2 regions of the Chromobacterium sp. ASV23 genome follow, and region 2 is predicted to be linked to the other one. Evidence: predicted binding sites of a transcription regulator. Region 2 holds the regulator's gene; the other holds the start of a gene.
What was found. Region 2 encodes sigma-54, which starts transcription at its own class of promoters, with help from an activator protein. Its sites were predicted from a motif close to CTGGCACGCTTCATGCTT; they were not measured.
Positions count from the first base shown of each region.

Region 1: the regulator sigma-54 is predicted to act here: its motif matches at 3,524-3,541, upstream of glnK (P-II family nitrogen regulator).

Region 1 covers NZ_JAELTR010000041.1:17,558-22,877, forward strand. Annotated here, with positions in the region: gene JHD59_RS15655 (thiol:disulfide interchange protein DsbA/DsbL) at 1-491, opposite strand, end outside; gene JHD59_RS15660 (SPOR domain-containing protein) at 520-1,182, opposite strand; gene JHD59_RS15665 (YifB family Mg chelatase-like AAA ATPase) at 1,349-2,851, opposite strand; gene JHD59_RS15670 (accessory factor UbiK family protein) at 2,984-3,271, opposite strand; gene glnK (P-II family nitrogen regulator) at 3,592-3,930, shown strand; gene JHD59_RS15680 (ammonium transporter) at 3,958-5,268, shown strand.
Region 2 covers NZ_JAELTR010000018.1:64,371-69,690, reverse strand. Annotated here, with positions in the region: gene lptB (LPS export ABC transporter ATP-binding protein) at 1-564, shown strand, start outside; gene JHD59_RS09990 (RNA polymerase factor sigma-54) at 568-1,968, shown strand; gene raiA (ribosome-associated translation inhibitor RaiA) at 2,038-2,364, shown strand; gene ptsN (PTS IIA-like nitrogen regulatory protein PtsN) at 2,487-2,948, shown strand; gene hprK (HPr(Ser) kinase/phosphatase) at 2,941-3,897, shown strand; gene rapZ (RNase adapter RapZ) at 3,878-4,720, shown strand; gene JHD59_RS09965 (flavin prenyltransferase UbiX) at 4,762-5,320, shown strand, end outside.

The DNA.
Region 1 (5,320 bases), on a different contig from region 2:
TGGTAATCGCGGGTGATCTTGGCCGCGCGCGCCACTTGGGCGTTGATGCCGAAAGAGTTGTAGGTCTGCAGCAGCTTGGCGCTATCGATGCCCTTTTGCTGCTTGATCCACTTGGTGAACTCGGCAGGGTCGGCCAGATTGATGCGCTGCTTGATCTGCGCATCGAAAGCCGGCCGGTGCAGCTTGTCGAACGTGCCGGTTGCCTTGAAGGTGGCGAACATGCGGGCAAAGCCTTCCATGGATTTCTGCCACACGATCTGCTCCTTGCGGAAACTCACATCGGCCGGCTGCGTCTTGGCCCAGGCGTTCATCGCCGGATCATCGTCGTAGCAATGGATGCAGTGATAGGAGAAGAACTCGATCACTTCGACTTTCTTCGGATCCGCCACCGGCTGAGGCGTGCTCAGCATGGTGTAGTCCTTGCCCAGTTCGATCGCCGCATTGGCCAAGCCGCTGGCCGCCAGCAGCATCAACAACAACCATTTCTTCATCTTGTTTTCCCGTGTATGGATCGTTCGACTACTCGGCCTTCACCACGCTGGCGGCGATGCCGTTCTGCTTCAATTGAACGCGCAGGCGGTCCACCTCGTCCTGACGACTCAGCGGCCCGACGCGCACCCGATGCACCATCCCCTTGTCCGGCACGTTGACCGACTGGATCTTTGCTTCCACGCCCAGCAGCGCCAGCTTGGCCTTCAAGTTGTCGGCCTCATCCTGATTCTGGAAGGCGCCGAGCTGCAGATAGACCTTTTTGGCCTGCGCCGATGACGAAGGTTCCCCCGCCTTGTCGCCCTTGGCGTCCGAGGTCACCGCATCAACCTGGCCCGGCAGGATCTTGTAGAAATCGAAGCGCTGGTCGTTGCCGTCACGCTTGGCCTGAGCCGGCGGCGCGGCAGGCTTAGGCTTATTCTCATGCGTGGCGGCAGCCGGCGGCGGCAAGGGGACAGACTCGGTCGAATCCAGCGTGGCCTGCGCGCTGGACTGCGCGGGATGCGGCGGCGGCGCGGACGTCGCGGCGGAAGCCGCCTCGGAGATGCGGGTGCCCGGCGCCAGCAGCTCAGTCGGCGGCTGCGAAGTTTCGGCCTTGGCCTGGTTCTTGGTCTGGAACGGCGCCGGGGAGCGGTTGAGATACATCGCCAGTCCCACAGCCACCGCCACGCCGATGATCAAGCCAATAATCATGCCCGCCATCATGCCGCCCCCGCCGCTGCGCGAAGAGGAAGACGAATTGCCGCGCCCGCGCGACGGACGAGGGGAGTTTTTCAGATCTCGATTAGCCATTCACCACTACCGCTATTGTTGTCGAACGGATTGCCATTATGCCATCCGGCTGATTGATCAAATATTTTCACGCGCCCGCCTGCGCCAGGCGCCGCAGCTGAATCGCCTGCAAAACATGATTGCGGCTTATGCGCTCCGCGCCCTGCAAATCGGCGATGCTGCGCGAAACCCGCAGTATCCGATGATAAGCGCGCGCCGACAAGCCAAGCTGCTGCAAGGCCTTGGCCAGAATCGCCAGCGCGTCGGCATCCGCGCCGCAGTGCTGTTCCAATTGCTCGCCCTGCAGCGCAGCGTTCAACACGCCTTGGCGGCGCCATTGCCGCTCGCGCGCCTGCAGCACCCGTTTCCGCACCGACTCGCTGCTCTCGCCGGCCGACGCGCTCAACAACTCGTCGGCGGTCAGCGTCGGCACCTCCACGTGCAGGTCGATGCGGTCCAGCAAAGGCCCAGAAATTTTACCGCGATATCGCGCAACCTGCTCCGGCGTGCAGTGGCAGCGCCCAGAGGGATGGCCGTGATAACCGCAAGGACAGGGATTCATCGCCGCCACCAGCTGGAAGCGCGCCGGGAAGCTCGCTTGCCGCGCCGCCCGCGAAATATGGATGACGCCGCTCTCCAATGGCTCGCGCAACACTTCCAGCACCTTGCGGTCGAATTCCGGCAACTCGTCCAGAAACAGCACGCCGTGATGCGCCAGGCTGATTTCGCCAGGCCTTGGATCGCTGCCCCCGCCGACCAGCGCCACCGCGGAAGCGGTGTGATGCGGCGCTCTAAATGGCCGGGCGCGCCAGCTGGCGGCTCGGAAACCTTGCGACGCCAGCGACTGCACCGCCGCGCTTTCCAGCGCCTCTTCCGCCGACAAGGGCGGCAACAGACCCGGCAGGCGCGACGCCAGCATGGACTTGCCGGTGCCGGGCGGTCCCATCAGCAACAGGCTGTGCCCGCCGGCCGCGGCGATTTCCAAAGCGCCGCGCGCAACAGACTGGCCTTTGACATCGGCCAGATCGGGATAGTTCGGCAGCATGCCAAAGGCCGGGGCGGCAATCGGCTCCAAAGGCTGCAGGCCATTGAGGAAAGCACAGGCCTGCAACAACGACGCAACGCCGTAAATCCGCGCGCCCTCCGCCACGGCGGCTTCCGCCGCGCTGTCCGCCGGCAAAACAAAAGCGCGGCCGGCCGCGTGGCATTGGCAGGCCATGGCCAGCGCGCCGCGCACGGGCCGCAACTCGCCGCCCAGCGCCAGCTCGCCGGCAAACTCATAGCGGGAGATGTCGTCGCACTTGACCTGTCCAGATGCCTGCAGGATGCCGATGGCGATGGGCAGGTCGAAGCGGCCGGAATCCTTGGGCAAGTCGGCCGGCGCCAGATTGACCGTGATGCGGCGCGCCGGAAATTCGAAGCCGGAAGTCTGGATGGCGGCGCGCACGCGTTCCCGGCTTTCCTTCACTTCCGCTTCCGGCAAACCAACGATGTTGAACGCAGGCAGACCGTTGGCCAGATGCACTTCCACCGCCACCTCCGGCGCCTGCATGCCCTGCAAGGCCCTGCAATGCAACACAGCCAGCGTCATGTAAGGTTCCCCCTTGGCGGCGGAAATGGCCACCCGCCGCGTTTGAAGCGCGCATGCGGCAGCCTCCCGGCAAGCCGCCGTCCAATCCGGCCATCACCGCAGCGGATGACAGCCGCGCCCATGCCGCCCGTCTCAGGAGTGGCCGAGTTCCGACTGCGCTTCGGCTTTGGCGGCGGACTCCTCCGGAAACACCTGGCTCTCCAGACGGCCTAGACGGGACTCCAGCGCAGCCAGCTGCTCGCGGGTGCGGGCCAACACGGCCTGCTGCACATCGAACTCCTCGCGCGTCACCAGATCCATTTTGGAAAAAGTGGAGGCCATCATGGCGCGGATGTTTTTTTCCAAATCCTTGGCCGGGCTGGCGGCGATGGTTTCGCTGATCTTGGCGCTGATTTCGTCAAACAGTTTCTGGCTCAACATGCTCGCGGCTCCTGCGGTTGCTTGATATCAAGCGGAGTGTAGCAAAAAGCGCCGCGGCGCTCCCGCTTTCCTGTCCGCTCGGCCCATCTACGTCCCTCGCGGCTAGGCGCACACAGCCGCCAGGCGCCGCTTGCGATGCGACGCACCATAACGGTGCAAGCCAGTCCGCTGCAGCGCACAAATACAGTGCCATAATACGAGCCTGCCTCCCCCGCCGCTACGCATTCTGGCCACAAGCGCCCTCGCCCAAGGCTGGCACGATTCCTGCGTTAGCGTTGTCAGCAGAACCTGATCTGTCAATCGCCCGAGAAGGAGCAGCCATGAAACTCGTCACTGCAGTAATCAAGCCGTTCAAGCTTGACGAAGTCCGCGAAGCCCTGTCCGCCATCGGCGTGCAAGGCGTGACCGTATCCGAGGTCAAGGGTTTCGGCCGCCAGAAAGGCCATACCGAACTGTACCGCGGCGCCGAATATGTCGTCGATTTCCTGCCCAAGGTGAAACTGGAAATCGCCATCGACGACGCCCTGCTGGACCAAGTGGTGGAAGCCATCGAGAAATCCGCCCGCACCGGCAAGATCGGCGACGGCAAGATCTTTGTCTACGACCTGGAGCAAGTCATCCGCATCCGCACCGGCGAAACCGGCGCCGACGCCGTCTGACGCATCAGTGAAACTGGGGAAACCATAATGAAAAAGATACTCGCTGCAATGGCTGCCGGCCTGTCCACCGTTGCCCTGCCCGCCCTGGCCGACGCGCCGGCCGGGCCCGCAGTGGCCGCCGTGAAGGTAATCAACTCCGGCGATACCGCCTGGATGCTGACCTCCACCGCCCTGGTGCTGTTCATGACCATTCCCGGCCTGGCGCTGTTTTACGGCGGCATGGTACGCAAGAAAAACGTGCTGGCCACGCTGATGCAAAGCTTCGCCATCACCGCCCTGGTGACCGTGCTGTGGGCCGTCGTCGGTTACAGCCTGGCCTTCACCGTCGGCAACCCGTATATCGGCGATCTGTCGCGCTTCATGCTGGACGGCATGGTGTACATGAAGGATGCCGGCAAACTGGCGGTGCATCCGCTGGCCGGCACCATTCCGGAATCGGTGTTCATGACCTTCCAGATGACCTTCGCCATCATCACGCCGGCGCTGATCACCGGCGCCTTCGCCGAACGCATGAAGTTCTCGGCCATGCTGGTCTTCATGGCGCTGTGGTCGCTGATGGTCTACGTGCCGGTGGCGCACTGGGTATGGGCGCCGGGCGGCTGGATGGGCGACAAGGGCGTGCTGGACTTCGCCGGCGGCACCGTGGTGCACATCAACGCCGGCGTGGCCGGCCTGGTGACGGCGCTGGTGCTGGGCAAGCGCGTCGGCTACGGCAAGGAAGCCATGGCGCCGCATAACCTGATCCTGACGCTGGTGGGCGCCTCCATGCTGTGGGTGGGTTGGTTCGGCTTCAACGCCGGCTCCGCAGGCGCCGCCGACGGCCGTGCCGGCATGGCCATGGTGACCACCCAGGTGGCCACCGCGATGGCCGCCCTGGCCTGGATGTTCGCCGAATGGGCCACCAAGAAGAAGCCGTCGGTACTTGGCATCGCCTCCGGCGCCGTCGCGGGCCTGGTCGCCATCACGCCGGCCGCGGGCTTCGTCGACGTCAAGGGTGCGCTGATCATCGGCCTGGCTGCCGGCGTGGTGTGCTTCTGGGGCGCCACCGGTCTGAAGCACATGATGGGCTACGACGATTCTCTGGACGCGTTCGGCGTGCACGGCGTCGGCGGCATCCTGGGCGCGCTGTTGACCGGCATCTTTGCAGTGAAGGACATCGGCGGCGCAGATGGCAGCTTGGCCACCCAGGCGCTGGGGGTGGGCGTCACTATCGTCTACTGCGGCATCGTCACCTTCATCCTGCTGAAGCTGGTGAATCTGGTGATCGGCCTGCGCGTGGCGGAAGACGAGGAACGCGAAGGACTGGATGTAGTGCTGCACGGCGAGCGCGTGGAATAAGGCCGGCAGAGCAAAGTTTGTTGTGTAAGGGACTTGGCGGGGCCTCTGGCCC
Region 2 (5,320 bases):
GGCGCCGACGACGGCGACATCCGGCTGGACGAACAATCCATCACCCATTATCCGATACACCAGCGCGCCCAGCTGGGCCTGGGATATCTGCCGCAGGAGGCGTCCATCTTCCGCCGCATGACAGTGGAGGAGAACATCACCGCCATCCTGGAAATCTCCGGCCTCAAGGGCAAGGAGCTGGAAAAGGAACTGGACCTGCTGCTGGACGACCTGAACATCGGCCATCTGCGCGACAGCAACGCGCTGGCGCTGTCCGGCGGCGAGCGGCGCCGGGTGGAAATCGCCCGCGTGCTGGCCACCCGGCCGCGCTTCATCCTGCTGGACGAACCGTTCGCCGGCGTCGATCCGATCGCGGTAATCGATATTCAGAAAATCATCTCCTTCCTGAAAGAGCGCGGCATCGGCGTGCTGATCACCGACCACAACGTCCGTGAGACGCTGCGCATCTGCGACCGCGCCTACATCATCAGCGACGGCTCGGTGCTGGCCTCCGGCCAGCCGGAGGAGCTGGTCAACAACGACAAGGTGCGCAAGGTTTACCTTGGCGAACATTTCCACCTGTAAACCATGAAGCAGGCACTACAGCTCAAGGTTTCGCAACAGCTGACGCTGACCCCGCAGCTGCAGCAGTCGATCAAACTGCTGCAACTGTCCACGCTGGACCTGCAGGCCGAGGTGGAGCGCTTTCTGCTGGACAACCCGCTGCTGGAACGCGGCGACGAGCCGCGCGACAGCGACGCGCCCACGGAGGCGGCGGAAGCGCGGGAAACCACGGAGAGCGAAGCGGCAGACAGCCGCGACGACAGCGCCGGCGAGCTGCTGGACTGGGGCGCCGGCAGCCGCCACGGCGGCGACGACGACTACGACCCGATGCTCAACGTGCCCTGCCCGGTCAGCCTGCGCGAGCACCTGCTGGCGCAGCTGGGCGAGATCGCCTTGCCGCGCCGCGACGAGGCCATCGTGCGGCTGCTGATCGAGGAGCTGGACGACGACGGCTACATGCCGCAAAGCCTGGACGAGCTGGCCAGCCATCTGCCGCTGGAGCTGCAGCTGGAAAGCGACGAGCTGGCCGTGGGCCTCGCCCTGCTGCAGCAATTCGACCCAGCCGGCGTCGGCGCGCGCACGCTGGCGGAATCGCTGCAGCTGCAGCTGCAGCGGCTGTCCGCGGCCGAACCTGGCCATGCGCTGGCCCTGGCCATCGTGCGCGAACATCTGGCGCTGCTGGGCGGCCGCGACTACGCCAAGCTGAAAAAGCTGCTGGCTTGCAACGACGCCGAACTGCGCGCGGCGCAGGCGCTGATCGCCCGCCTCAACCCGCACCCGGCCACCGGCTTCCATCACGGCGATGTCCACTACGTGATCCCCGACATCAGCGTGCGCAAGCTGCGCGGACGCTGGGTGGCGGAGCTGAACCGCTCGGCCGTGCCGCGGCTGCGCGTCAACCAGCTGTACGAGCGCATGCTGGCCGACAGCCGCGGCCAGGGCGGCGAGATGTCCGCCCGGCTGCAGGAGGCGCGCTGGCTGGTCAAGAACATCCAGCAACGGTTTGACACCATCCTGAAAGTGGCGGAAGCTATTGTCGAGCGTCAACAGTTGTTCTTTGAACAAGGCGAAGTGGCGATGCGGCCGCTGATTCTGCGCGATATCGCGGAAGAGCTGGGCCTGCACGAATCCACCGTATCCCGCTCCACCAGCCAGAAATACCTGCTTTGTTCGCGAGGTTTGTTCGAGCTCAAGTATTTCTTCGGCAGTTCGTTGGAGACTGAAAGCGGTGACGAGTGTTCCGCCACCGCCATCAAGGCTCACATCCGCAGCATGATAGAAGGCGAAAACCGGGCGAAGCCGCTGTCGGACAGCGCCCTCGCCGACGCGCTGGCCAAGCAAGGAATACAGGTTGCCAGACGCACCGTAGCCAAGTATCGTGAAGCCATGCAGATTCCGGCGGTGAATCTGCGCAAGGCGCTGTAAGAGCCTGCACAAGAATACAATGCCGCCCGACAACCCGCCCGGGCGGTCAACACCAGAAGGAGCTAGGGTATGAACCTCAAAGTAACTGGCCTGCACCTGGAAGTCACTCCGTCGCTGCGCGAATACATCGAGAACAAACTGGAGCGCATTACCCGCCATGTCGACAACGTGATCGACATCTCCGTGACCCTGTCGGTAGACAAACTGGTTCAAAAGGCTGAAGTCAATGTGCATCTGTCCGGCAAGGACATCCACATCGAGGCTACCGAAGCCGACCTCTACGCCGCCATCGACCTCTTGATGGACAAGCTGGACCGCCAAGTGCTGAAGCACAAGGAAAAGCTGACCGAACACCGCGTGCAAAGCTCCGGCGAAGTCCAGCAGCCCTCGCTGTGACGCCTAGTTGAAAAGGACGGGAACCGGGCGGTTCCCGTTTTTCTTTGCGCTTGCCGGTTTTCAGTACTATCAAGGCAACGTAGAATTCCGGGTTTATCAAAGAGCCGCATGCATAATCCAATATGAATCTCATCGGCAAGATACTGACTCCGGACCATGTATTGCTGGATCTGGATGTCTCCAGCAAGAAGCGGGTGTTCGAGCAGGTCGGTCTCCTGGTGGAAAACACACGCGGCATCGCCCGCAGCGAAATCTTCGACAGCCTGTTCAGCCGCGAGAAGCTCGGCTCTACCGGGCTGGGGCAAGGCGTCGCCATCCCGCACGGACGCGCGCGCGGCCTGAAGGAAGCCACCGGCGTGTTCATCCGGCTGAAGGCCCCGATCCCGTTCGACGCGCCGGACGGCAAGCCGGTGCAGTGCCTGTTTGTGTTGCTGGTGCCGGAGCATGCCACCGATCTGCATCTGCAGGTGCTCTCGGAATTGGCGCAATTGTTCTCCAGCCGGCAGATGCGCGAGAAAATGCTCAGCATCGGATTGCGCGACGAGCTCTACCAGCAGCTCTGCGATTGGACCCCTAATGCCTAGCATTACCGTACGCCGCCTGTATCAGGAAAATCAGCAGAAGCTGAACCTGACCTGGGTCGCCGGCACCGGCGGCTCGGACAACGTCATCGGCAACGACGACCAGCGCCCCACGCTGGCGCTGGTGGGCCACCTGAACTTCATCCACCCCAACCGCGTCCAGGTATTGGGCCTGGCGGAGGTCGACTACCTGAACAAGCTGGAGCAGTCGGCCGCCAAGACCGCGCTGGACCAGCTGTTCCACAAGAGCATGTCGGTGGTGATGGTGGCCAACGGCCAGCCGGTGCCGCGGCTGTTGCGCGACTACTGCCACAGCCACAACGTGCCGCTGATGACCAGCACGCTGGAAAGCCCGTACCTGATGGACGTGCTGCGCATCTATCTGGCGCGCGCGCTGGCGGTGTCCACCGTGCTGCACGGCGTATTCCTCGACGTGTTCGAGATCGGCGTGCTGATCATGGGCGACTCGGCCATGGGTAAAAGCGAATTGGCGCTGGAGCTGATCTCGCGCGGCCACGGCATGGTCGCCGACGACGCGGTGGAGCTGTACCGCATCGGCCCGGACACGCTGGAAGGCCGCTGCCCGCCGCTGCTGCGCGACTTTCTGGAAGTGCGCGGCCTGGGCATCCTGAACATCCGCACCATCTTCGGCGAGACCGCCGTCCGCCCCAAGAAAGTGCTGAAGCTGATCATCCACCTGGTGAAGGCCAACGACCAGGCCATGCAGGCGCTGGACCGGCTGAACATCCAGTCCGAAACCCAGGACATCATAGGCGTGACCGTGCGCAAAGTGGTGCTGCCGGTGGCTGCCGGCCGCAACTTGGCGGTACTGGTGGAAGCCGCCGTGCGCAACTACATCCTGCAGCTGCGCGGCATCGACAGCACCCGCGAGTTCATCGAACGACACACCAATTTCTTGCGAGACCAGGAAAATGCGCCTGATATTGATTAGCGGCCTGTCCGGCTCCGGCAAATCCGTGGCCTTGCGCGCCCTGGAAGACTCCGGTTTTTACTGCGTGGACAATCTGCCAGCCAATATGCTGCCGGAAGCCATGGCCATGTATGCAGAGTTCGGCTACAGCGACATCGCCATCAGCGTCGACACCCGCTCCGGCCCGTCGCTGGGCGCGCTGCCGCAAGTCGTGACGCAGCTGCGCGGGCAAGGCATAGACGTGCGCCTGCTGTTTCTGGAAGCCAAGCCCGCCACGCTGGTCAAACGCTTCTCCGAGACCCGCCGCCGCCACCCGTTGGCCGGCTCCGGCATCACCGTGGAAGAGAGCATCCAGGTCGAGCAGGAGATGCTGGGCGGCGTGCAGGAACTCGGCACCCGCATCGACACCAGCGAACTGTCGGCCAATGCGCTGCGCAGCTGGATACGCGAACTGGTGGACGCCGACAGCAGCCGGCTGACGCTGATTTTCCAATCTTTCGGCTTCAAGCATGGCGTGCCGCAGGACGCCGATTTCGTGTTCGACGCCCGCTGCCTGCCCAACCCGTATTACGATCCGCTGCTGCGTCCGCTGACCGGGCGCGACCAGCCCATCGTCGACTTCTTCGCCCAGCACGCCGAAGTGGCCGACATGATAAACGACATCCAGTCGCTGGTCGCCAAGTGGCTGCCCTGCTACAGCAAGGAAAACCGCAGCTACCTGACGGTGGCCGTCGGCTGCACAGGCGGCCAGCACCGCTCGGTCTTCATCATCGAAAGCCTGGCCCGCGCCTTCGCCGACCAGCAAGTGCTGGTGCGCCACCGCCAGTTGCACCCCGACCATTGAACAGGACGCGGGCGGCAACGCCCGCCCCTGGAGACTGCCCGATGTCCCGCCGCCAAACCGTCACCGTCGCACTTACCGGCGCCTCCGGCCTGCCCTACGGCCTGCGCCTGATCGAAACCCTGCTCGCCGCAGGCATCCGGGTGTGGGTGCTGTATTCGCAAGCCGCGCAGATCGTGGCCAAGCAGGAAATGGAACTGACGCTGCCATCGCGCCCGGCGGAAATGAAAGCCTGGCTGCTGCAGCGCTATCCAGCCGCGCCGGACCTGCTGGAAGTCTACGGCCGCGAGGAATGGTTCGCGCCGGCCGCCTCCGGCTCCAACCCGCCGGACGCCATGGTGGTGTGCCCGTGCTCCATGGGCACCTTGGCGGCCATCCGCCACGGCATGAGCGACAACCTGATCGAACGCGCCGCCGACGTCTGCATCAAGGAGCAGCGCAAGCTGGTGCTGGTGCCGCGCGAAACGCCGCTATCGGCCATCCATCTGGAAAACATGCTGGAACTGGCGCGCCTGGGCGTGGTGATCCTGCCGCCGTCCCCCGGCTTCTATACTCATCCCAAGAGCGTGGACGACATGGTGGACTTCGTCGTCTCGCGCGTGC